DNA from 2 places in the Salinivibrio sp. EAGSL genome. Region 1 is predicted to be linked to the other one. Evidence: predicted binding sites of a transcription regulator. Region 1 holds the regulator's gene; the other holds the start of a gene.

Region 1 (5,428 bases):
GCGGCTTGCCCATTGGAGTAAATGATAGACGCCGGGCGTCCAAACCGGTTGGGTATCCAATACGGCATCGAGCACCTTGAGTTGGCTCGCGTCCACACTGGCGGTTGCGGATAAGCCGGTGACAATCCCAACTTTGTGTTGGCGGCCAAAGGGCACTTTTACCCGCCCACCGATGATGGGGTGTTGATTCTCACCGATTCGGTAATCAAAAGTTTTCGCTAACGGGACCGGTAGGGCCACCTGAGCAAACTGTTCCATCACAACATCTTATTGACCAGAAGGGGGCTCAGTGTAACGGTTCGCCTTCGGTTGGCAAAGCCTTGTTGTACGGTGACGCGGCGTGGTGATTGCACAAAAAAGTTGCGAAACCGAGGGGGCTTGATTAGAATTGCGCGCCTTAGAAAATATTTGTTAACGACGTGTGGTGCCCGGCTTAGGATCGGGAGAGCGACACGGCCTTTAAAATGAGGTTATCCCTATGAAAGCTGGTATCCATCCAGAGTACAAAGCCGTCACAGCAAAATGCTCTTGCGGTAACGAATTTGCGTTCAGCACAACCCTAGGTAAAAACATCAACCTAGACGTGTGTGACAAATGTCACCCATTCTACACCGGTAAGCAGCGTATCCTTGATGCTGGTGGCCGTGTTGATCGCTTTAAGAAACGTTTCGGTGCCCTTAGCAGCAAAAAATAAGCAGCTATTGACCGAATATAGAGAAGGGACGCATCAGCGTCCCTTTTTTTGATCGTATCGTCCTAGTATTCGGACAACAGGTCCGAGCATCATCGCGAATACGGCGTTAGTACTGGTGGACGTTTCCCCGCTGCGTTACCATCTTTACCCTTATACAAACCTTTCCTGTGTGGTTTGTAGAGTGTCTGGCTAATATCGGTCATCCTTCCCTGCCGGTATTGGTTACCCCTTCACGATAATAACTAGGAAAACGACATGTCGGACGATAAACGCCAGCAAGCGCTGGATTATCATGCATACCCTACACCCGGAAAAATCTCTGTCGAACTCAGTAAGCCTGCTGATTCAGCGGCGGATCTTGCTCTCGCCTACAGCCCAGGCGTTGCTGAACCTGTGCGTGAAATAGCCCAAGATGCGGATGCCGTATATCGCTATACCGGTAAAGGCAATATGGTTGCGGTGATCTCAAACGGCACCGCGATTTTGGGGTTAGGGAATTTAGGGCCGATGGCGTCAAAGCCTGTCATGGAAGGCAAAGCGTTATTGTTCAAGCGTTTTGCCGGCTTGGACTCGATCGACATTGAAGTTAAACACCGCACCATCGATGAGTTTGTTGATACCGTAGCCAATATTGCTGACACCTTTGGCGGTATCAACCTTGAAGATATCAAAGCCCCAGATTGTTTTGAGATCGAAAAGCAGCTGATTGAACGCTGTGAAGTGCCTGTCTTCCATGATGATCAACATGGTACCGCGATTGTCACTGCTGCGGGGATGCTTAACGCGCTCGAGTTGCAAGGCAAAGATATTGGTGAAGCCACCATCGTGTGTCTCGGTGCGGGTGCCGCTGCGGTGGCCTGTATGGAGCTATTGATTAAATGTGGCGCCCAGCGCGAAAAGATTTACATGCTGGATCGCAAAGGGGTGATTCACACCCGTCGTGATGACATTAACAAGTATAAGCAGCTGTTTGCCAATAACACGGATAAGCGTACCCTCGAAGATGTGATTGAAGGTGCGGATCTCTTTGTTGGCGTATCAGGCCCGGATTTGCTCTCGCCTGAGGCATTAAAACTGATGGCGGATAAGCCTGTCGTGTTTGCCTGCTCAAACCCAGATCCTGAAATTAACCCAGAGGTTGCGCACCAAGTCCGGGATGATCTGATCATTGGAACGGGGCGTTCGGATTACCCGAATCAGGTGAATAACGTCTTGTGTTTCCCGTTTATTTTCCGGGGAGCATTAGATGTGCGTGCCAGTGAGATTAATGATGCGATGAAGTTGGCCGCCGTTGAAGCGATTCGTGGTTTGGCGAAAGAGCCTGTACCACAATCGGTCTTAGATGCCGCGGGCTTGTCTTCACTCAGTTTTGGCCCGGATTACATCATTCCCAAGCCGATGGATGCCCGTTTACTGCCTAAGGTAGCACGTGCCGTGGCGCTTGCGGCCGTCGAAACCGGCGTAGCCCGTATTGAGATGCCAGACAACTATATGTTGTAAAGAAAACATGTTGTAAAGAAAACATGCTGTAAAGAAAACATGTTGTAATTAGAAAACAGTGTCTTACCATAAAAAAACCGCCGATGGCGGTTTTTTGTTTAGTATTCACTGTCGTCAAACTCAATGCCCAACTCTTCCATGATCCGACGTGCCTCGGCAGGAATGCTATCGGGTTTATCCTTACGGATGTCGTCATCGGTTGGCAGAGGCTGCCCGGTATAGGCATGTAAAAATGCCTCACACAATAGCTCACTGTTGGTCGCATGACGCAGGTTATGAACCTGACGGCGAGTGCGCTCATCAGTAAGAATTTTTAATACTTTAAGTGGGATAGAGACGGTGATCTTCTTTACCTGCTCTTTCTTTTTACCATGTTCGGCATACGGATTAATGTAATCGCCGTTCCACTGCGCCATGTCTCACCTATCTTGATTATGGAATACCCAGAATGATGCTGCGGAGATTTTAGCTATATTAACCGCCACATGCAAAGGTGTTTAGACGTCTAGAAGTGTTGACGTCCCAAAAGCGCCGAGGTAAAGTAGTATGATGACGACTGGATCACGTAAACCGTGCCAGCGCAACAAGAGCAAGGATGAACCATGACAGGTAAAAAAACCGACACCATTGCCGTTCGAACAGGAATTGGCACTGACACGCAACATCATGCGGTTGTGCCGCCTTTGTATTTATCAACCAACTATCGTTTTCCTGCTTTTGGCGACGTTCCCACTTATGATTATGCCCGTGGGGGCAATCCAACTCGAGCTCAGTTAGAGCAAGCGTTAACGGAACTGGAAGGCGGAGCCGGTGCCGTGGTGACCAACTGTGGGATGGCAGCCATTAACTTGGTGTTGTCTTTACTGGATGCAGGGGATCATATTGTTGCACCGCATGATTGTTATGGTGGTACCTTTCGCTTGTTAGAGTCACGCGCCAAGCAAGGGATTTGGCAGGTCAGTTTTGTCGATCAATCTGATCACCAGGCGTTAACCGCTGCGCTGGCAAAACAGCCGAAACTGGTGTTAGTTGAAACACCCTCTAATCCGCTATTGCGTGTGGTCGATATTGCTAAAATCTGCCAACAGGCCCACCAAGTGGGGGCATGGGTGGTGGTCGATAACACCTTTTTATCGCCAGCACTCCAACAGCCGTTTTCACTGGGTGCGGACATCATCGTGCATTCCACTACTAAATTTATTAATGGTCACTCTGATATTGTCGGTGGCGCTGTAGTGGCGAAGACGCCTGAATTGGCTGCAACATTAGCGTGGTGGGGCAACTGCTTGGGCGCAACAGGCAACGCCTTTGACAGTTATATGACATTGCGAGGGTTGCGTACTTTGGGCGCTCGGGTTAAACAACATCAACAAAATACGCAAGCGGTATTAGCCTATTTGCAAACAGTCCCTGCGGTGCGGCAACTCTATTATCCCGGTTTGGCGACACATCCAGGCCATGACATTGCCGCCCGTCAGCAGTTTGGATTTGGTAGTATGCTCAGCCTCGAGCTGGACACGGACTCTGCTGGGATCGCACGTTTTATTGAAGGCTTATCCTTATTTGCGCTTGCCGAGTCGCTGGGCGGGGTAGAAAGTCTGGTCACGCATCCAGGATCAATGACCCATCGTGCGATGAGTGATGACGCGCAAGCCGAGGCTGGCATTACCCCAACGTTGCTGCGTTTTTCTATTGGACTAGAAGACGCAGAAGACTTAGTGGCCGATTTGGCGCATGCCTTCGCCCATTTAGCTAACCAGTAAAACCGATTGCTATAGGTGTTGCTGTCATAGCACGCCGCTTTATTGATATTCATTGAGACCAAGAGAGACCTCGCCATGCACGCGCAACCGATGGACACCGCCCCCGAATCACAACGCCAATTGCATAAATTTGGTGGCAGCAGTTTAGCGAGCCCAGATTGTTATCGCCGTGTGGTCGATGTGCTGACGGGGCATGCAAAGGCGCACGACTTAATTGTGGTCTCTGCGGCGGGGAAAACGACCAATCAGCTCATTGCTTGGCTCGCTCAACTGGGCAAAGATGGCCGGTTGGCGCATGAGACCTTGCAAGGCGTCCGTGCCTTTCAGCAAGACTTGATTGAAAATCTGATCAACGGTGATCACAAACAACAGTTGGTTGATGCCTTATCTGCTGACATCGCGACGATCGCGTCGCTCGGGGAGACAGCGCTGAGCGACAGCGTACAAGCCGATGTGCAAGGGTTCGGAGAGGTTTGGTCGGCGCGTTTATTAGCCGCGCTGCTTAATCAGCAGTGTCGTCAGGCGGTGATGTTGGACTCGCGCCACTGTTTACGCGCGGAACGTGCGGCTCAACCCGAGGTCGATCGCGGCGCATCATGGCCACTATTACGGCAGCAACTTTCTCAGCACACGCAATCTCACGTCGTGATTACGGGATTTATGGCGCAAAATCAAGCTGGGGAAACCGTGCTTTTGGGGCGTAACGGGTCAGATTATTCGGCCACGGTACTCGGTGCGTTAGCGGGGGTCCGCCGCGTGACTATATGGAGTGATGTTGCCGGTGTATACAGTGCGGATCCACGCCATGTCGAGAATGCTTGCTTGTTACCCTTAATCCGATTGGATGAAGCAGGCGAATTGGCACGCTTGGCGGCGCCCGTGCTTCATAGCCGTACTTTACAGCCAGTGGCGCAAAGTGCGACCGATCTGACCTTACGTTGTACCCAGGCCCCCGATAGTGGCTCGACCCATATAGAGCGTGTACTGGCTACCGGACGCGGGGCAAAGATCATTACATCTTTGGATGATGTGTGCCTATTGCAGTTTGATGTCGCCCGCGGGAAGATTTTCAGGCAATTAAACAAGAGTTGAGCCGCATCCTCTCTCAGCTGAAAGTGCAACCACTGGCGACGGATTATCAAGATGATCAGTATCGTATCTTGCTGGCCTTTACGGCGGAGGTCGTGGCCTCGGTCATGGCCCAGATCCAGGATGCCGGGCTATCCGCGGAGTTGAAGCTGCGCGAAGGGTTTAACATGGTTGCTGCCGTCGGAGCCGGCGTGGTCAATAATCCCGTGCACTGTCATGGTTTTTATCAGCAGCTGAAGTCACAGCCTGTAGAGTTTATCAGTGAATCTGCATCTGGACTGAGCATGGTGGCGATTTTGCGTCAGGTGCATACGCCTGCCCTTGTGGCCAGCTTGCATGATGCGCTGTTCCAAGCCCAACGTCGCATTGGCTTGGTGTTGGT
Region 2 (5,428 bases), on a different contig from region 1:
TTGAGAATATAAAGTGATGTCACATCGATGTTGGGGATCTGCATAGTGGGATATCTTATCAATGACGTCTATTGTTGAAGCTGCGGTATTCGAATCAACATACCAGAATCTCTTGTCAGACTCATCGTGCATCAATCGTTATGGCTATTGTGGTTCTCGTAAAAATAAAGCAGCCCGCACTTTTCAGCACGGGCTATTCTATTTTCAGGCTTTAGGTCGCTTTTCTGACTGACTTACCAGCCTTTCACCACCGCCCCGTCAAAGATTTCCATCGCCGCGTTGTAAACCGCGTCAGTTTGGTAGGCTTTTACAAAGGTCTTGACGTTTTCTGCGTCTACGTTGTCTTTGCGGGCTACAATCAGGTTCACGTAGGGTGAGTCCTTCCCTTCAACAAACAGGCCGTCTTTGCTTGGGGTTAGGCCGATGCCAGCGGCAAAGGTATTGTTGATGATGGCAATATCCACGTCTTCCAGTGAGCGAGGCAGTTGTGGGCCTTCCAGTTCAATAATTTCAATGTTTTTCGGGTTTTCAACGATATCGAGCTTGGTAGCGCTGATGCCAGCACCTTCTTTGAGTTTTAGGATACCTTGCTGCTCAAGCAGTAGTAATGAACGGCCGAGGCTAGCAGGGTTATTCGGCACGGCAATTTGCCCGTCTTCTGGGAGATCGGCCACGCTATCTAACTTATAAGAATAGGCCGCAATCGGGTACACAAAGGTGTTGCCAGCAATCGCAAACTCGTAGCCGCGATCTTTGATTTGCGCGTCTAAGTAAGGTTTGTGCTGAAAGGCATTCACATCAACCGATCCATCGTCGAGTGCCGCGTTGGGCGACACATAATCGGTAAAGGTGATCAGCTCAACGTCGAGGCCTAACTTCTTGGCTTCTTTTACTGCGTGCTCGGCCACTTGTGCTTCTTCGCCTGCCATCACGCCCACGGTGATGCTGTTGGCATCGCTAGCGGCTTGCTCTTTTTCTCCGCACCCAGTGAGTAGGAGTGTGGAGGCGAGGCCTAAGGTGGTTAAAAGTGTTTTAATGGTGGTCTTCATTGTCTGTCTCCCTTGATAATATTGTCCGTCGTTTACGGTAAGTGTTGTGTTTTATTATCGGTGATCGGTTCGGCGTACCAAGTAATCGCCTAAAGATTGTATGGCTTGTACCAGCACGACTAGCATGACAACGGTGATCAGCATAACCGTGGTATCAAAGCGCTGGTAGCCGTAGCGGATACCGACATCGCCTAGGCCGCCACCGCCCACGGCTCCAGCCATAGCAGAGTAGCTGACGAGGGTGACCAAGGTAATGGTTGCGCCATTAATAATGCCAGGTAGCGCTTCGGGTACGAGTACTTTATAGATAATTTGCAAGGGGGTAGCGCCCATGGCTTTGGCTGCTTCTTCTAGTCCCGGTGGCAGCTCTAAAAGCGCCGCTTCGACCAGACGTGCAACGAAAGGGATGGCGCCCACTGTCAACGGGACAATTGCTGCCGCTGTTCCAATCGAGGTGCCGACGAGCAGGCGGGTAAAGGGAATAATCGCAACCAATAAGATAATAAAAGGGATCGAGCGACCAATATTCACCACCGCGCCGAGCGCTTGGTTAAACTTGGGTTGCGCTAGCAGCCCCCCTTTTTTGGTGACGTGTAGCATCACACCTAATGGGATCCCAATGGCAAAGCCTATCAGGCCGGAGGCAAAGACCATATACAGAGTTTGACCTGTGGCTTCGGCAAGCAAGTTAAGCAGGGCGTTGTTTTCGTTGACCCAATTTATAAGTTGATCAATCAACATAGCCAAGTACCTCCGTGTTGACATGGTGCTGGTTGAGATAGTGGATGGCGTCTTCGACCGCTTTTTTCGGGCCCATAATCTCTGCCAGTAATAAGCCGAATTTGACGCCGCCAGCGTAGTCGATATCAGAGCTTAAAATGCTGATGTCGATATCAAACAGCCTTGATATTTGACTGATCAATGGATCATCCACGGTAGCGCCGGTAAATTCTAGGCGCACCAAGGGGTAGCTGCCGTCAAAGTAGGTATCTTTTAAGCGTTGGGCATAGTCATAAGGCACCGATAAATCCAAGGTTGAGCGGATAAATTGTTTCGCTAAGTCGGATTTTGGATGGGCAAATATGTCGCCCACCGGGCCAGATTCAACCAATTCACCGTCACCAATAATGGCAACGTCGTGACAAATGCGCTTCACCACGTCCATTTCGTGGGTGATCAATAAAATGGTCAGGTTGAGCTTTTCATTAATGGTTTGTAGCAGTGACAAAATCGATTGTGTCGTAGCAGGATCCAGTGCGCTTGTGGCTTCATCACACAATAATACATCTGGGCTTGGCGCCAGTGCGCGCGCAATCGCGACACGTTGTTTTTGTCCGCCACTGAGGCTAGCCGGATAGACATGACGCTTGTCGGCTAAACCAACTAAATCGAGTAACTCGGTGACTCGGGTTTCGATCGCGTCACTGCTCGCGCCGCTCAGTTCAAGCGGTAGGGCGATGTTGTCGAAGACCGATCGAGATGACAGTAGGTTAAAGTGTTGGAAAATCATCCCGATTTGACGGCGAGCTTGGGTTAGATCGCGATTGGATAACGCGGTGAGGTTAACGCCTCCTACCTTTACCGTGCCGCTGGTTGGGCGCTCGAGCAGGTTAACCATTCGGATCAGCGTACTTTTGCCGGCACCAGAGGCACCGATCACACCAAATACTTTTCCTTTCGGGATAAATAAGTTGATGTCGTTAAGGGCATGAATTCGGCGCTCCCCGAGTTCGAATACCTTGTTGAGTTTGGATATCTCAATCATCACATGTCCTTGGCGATAAATTTGATCACAGCCGACTGACTCAGCGGTCTATCCCGCGCTCTTGCTGTCGTTCTGGTTATTGATGCTATGAGTTAGGTAAAATGAAGTCAATGGATATTTTTACTTCTGGACGTCTAAATGGCAATAAGGCTAATCAGTTGGTTATAAATAAAACAGTCAACGAGATCTCAAGCATGCTTGATCTCATCGACTAAAGCGTGTTCACTAATAGCCTTTCTAACCCTTTGTTCTGATTAAGTGATATGCCAACTGCCTTGATTGATACCACGATGTTGACGCTATTTATTCCCACCTTCTTTTTGTGTCAATCACACCGGGAATGTGTATGACACTATCCATGACCCTGGGGATGACTATCGGAGTTAAGCGTAGCCTACATATGATGTGGGGCGAGCTCATTGGCGTCGGCCTTGTGGCGATTGCGTCAGTGGTAGGGGTGGCGGCCGTGATGCTGAACTATCCTAGCGTGTTTCAGGTGTTTAAGTATGTGGGGGGCGCGTATCTGGCGTATCTCGGCGTACAAATGTGGCGATCGCGTGGCAAAATGGCAATCCCAAAGGAAGAGGCGTCGGCGCCGAATGATATCTCTGCGTTATCGTTGGCGGCACAAGGTTTTGTCACTGCGATAGCCAACCCGAAAGGCTGGGCATTTATGATCTCACTGTTGCCGCCGTTTATTAACCCTGCGATCTCATTGCCCAGCCAGCTGAGCGTGCTGGTGTTGATCATTCTTTGCACGGAATTCAGTTGTTTAATGTTGTATGCCAGCGGTGGGCGCACCTTACGTCAGTTTTGCAGCAAAGGGTAATGTGCAATTGCTGAACCGAATCGCCGGCACCTTGATGATCGGCGTCGGCTTTTGGCTGGCGTTGGGGTAATTAACGGCCGTGATGGTGTGTAATCACTCTGCAAAATAGTGCTTTGGCGGTCGCTAAAATCGCATCCGGGAAGTCATAGTCAGGGTTGTGCAGCTGTGGGTGGTGCTCGCCGCTGCCAATGCCAAATAATGCGCCGGGCCAGCGGGCAAGAAATTCGGCGACATCTTCTGACCAACGCATGGGCTCCTTAAGCCAGTGAACCTCTAACCCCAGCGACTGCGCCGCGTTGACCACGACTTGGTTATGCGCTGTGCTGTTTTCGGCGGCAATAAACGGCTCGTGCCAACTTAGATCCACGGTTAATTTTGCTCGGTCGGCGATGGCGTTTACGTGATCGACTAACCGGGTTTGCATGGCATGAAAAGTGGCGTTGTCGTCGCTGCGTAGGGTCGCCATCACGGTGGCCTCGCCGGGCGCAACGCCAAACGCGGGGTCGCCAAGTTGGGCGTGAACTAGCGTCACTAAGCTGAACGTGGAAGGATAAGCGTCAGGAAGCTGTGTGAGCATACGCATCACGTCACTCATGGCGTTTGCCGGGCTGACCCCGCGCTCTGGGTAAGCGGCATGGGAGGTTTTGCCATGCAAATGAATCGCAACACCGGTTGAGGCGCAGGCAAAGGTGCTTGGGCGCACCACTATCTGATGTTGGGCAAAGCCTGGCAGGTTATGAAAGGCATAGACATTGTCGATGTGGCGGGTTACTAAAAGCGGATTGGCACACAGGCGTGCCGCGCCTTCGCCGGTTTCTTCAGCCGGCTGAAAAGCGAGGATCACAGTCCCCTGTTTAGGGGGGGTTTGGCATAGCTGAGCAGCGACGGCAAGCAAGGCGGCAGCATGGCCATCGTGACCGCAGGCATGCATGATGCCATCGTGACAGGATGCATAATCAAGTTGGGTGTGTTCGTGAATGGGTAACGCATCAAAATCGGCGCGTAACAAGGTGGTTGGCCCTGGCTCGCGACCTGCAATGTCTACCACAATGCCATGACCGCCCACGTCGGTCTGGGGAGAGAGACCAAAGTCGCGCAGTTGGGCGGCAATGGTGCGCGCACTTTGCGCTTCGTGATTCGACAGTTCAGGGTATTGGTGCAGGGCATGCCTAAACGCTAGGGGATCAAAATCAATCGCCATCATCGACTCCAAAACAAGGATGGAAAGGCTATGCTAGATCGCTTTGGGGCGTCACGTTGTGAAGTTAAACGCAAAAAAAAGCCAGCAACATGTGCTGGCTTTTGCTCTTTCTGGGCTGAGCGTGGGTTACGCTTGGCCGTTGTCTTCGGCTTGCTTAGCCTGAATCGCTGTCAGTGCCACGGTATAGACAATATCGTCAACCAAGGCGCCACGTGACAGATCGTTCACTGGCTTACGCATGCCTTGTAGCATTGGACCGATAGAGACCAACTCGGCAGAACGCTGTACCGCTTTGTATGTGGTATTACCTGTGTTCAAGTCGGGGAAGACGAACACGGTGGCTTTACCGGCAACAGGCGAATCTGGCGCTTTTGATTTCGCGACATTTTCCATGATGGCCGCGTCGTACTGAAGCGGGCCATCGATGATCAGATCAGGACGCTTCTCTTGGGCAAGACGGGTGGCTTCGCGGACTTTATCCACGTCTGCCCCTTTGCCTGAGCTACCGGTCGAGTAAGAGATCATCGCTACGCGAGGTTCAATACCGAATGCCGCGGCAGAATCGGCAGATTGGATCGCGATTT

The links. Region 1 encodes MetJ, which represses methionine synthesis genes. Its sites were predicted from a motif close to TTAGACNTNTANANGTCTAA; they were not measured.
Region 2: the regulator MetJ is predicted to act here: its motif matches at 2,933-2,952, upstream of metN (methionine ABC transporter ATP-binding protein MetN).

What each region holds. Positions count from the first base shown of each region.
Region 1 covers NZ_JABWMG010000002.1:55,275-60,702, reverse strand. Annotated here, with positions in the region: gene priA (primosomal protein N') at 1-261, opposite strand, end outside; gene rpmE (50S ribosomal protein L31) at 479-694, shown strand; gene HLG76_RS01670 (malic enzyme-like NAD(P)-binding protein) at 950-2,194, shown strand; gene metJ (met regulon transcriptional regulator MetJ) at 2,293-2,610, opposite strand; gene metB (cystathionine gamma-synthase) at 2,797-3,957, shown strand; partial or broken gene HLG76_RS01655 (bifunctional aspartate kinase/homoserine dehydrogenase II) at 4,048-5,428, shown strand, end outside.
Region 2 covers NZ_JABWMG010000018.1:43,946-49,373, reverse strand. Annotated here, with positions in the region: gene HLG76_RS11795 (LysR family transcriptional regulator) at 1-44, opposite strand, end outside; gene metQ (methionine ABC transporter substrate-binding lipoprotein MetQ) at 234-1,049, opposite strand; gene HLG76_RS11785 (methionine ABC transporter permease) at 1,104-1,790, opposite strand; gene metN (methionine ABC transporter ATP-binding protein MetN) at 1,780-2,814, opposite strand; partial or broken gene HLG76_RS11775 (LysE family translocator) at 3,093-3,713, shown strand; gene HLG76_RS11770 (amidohydrolase) at 3,714-4,847, opposite strand; gene pta (phosphate acetyltransferase) at 4,971-5,428, opposite strand, start outside.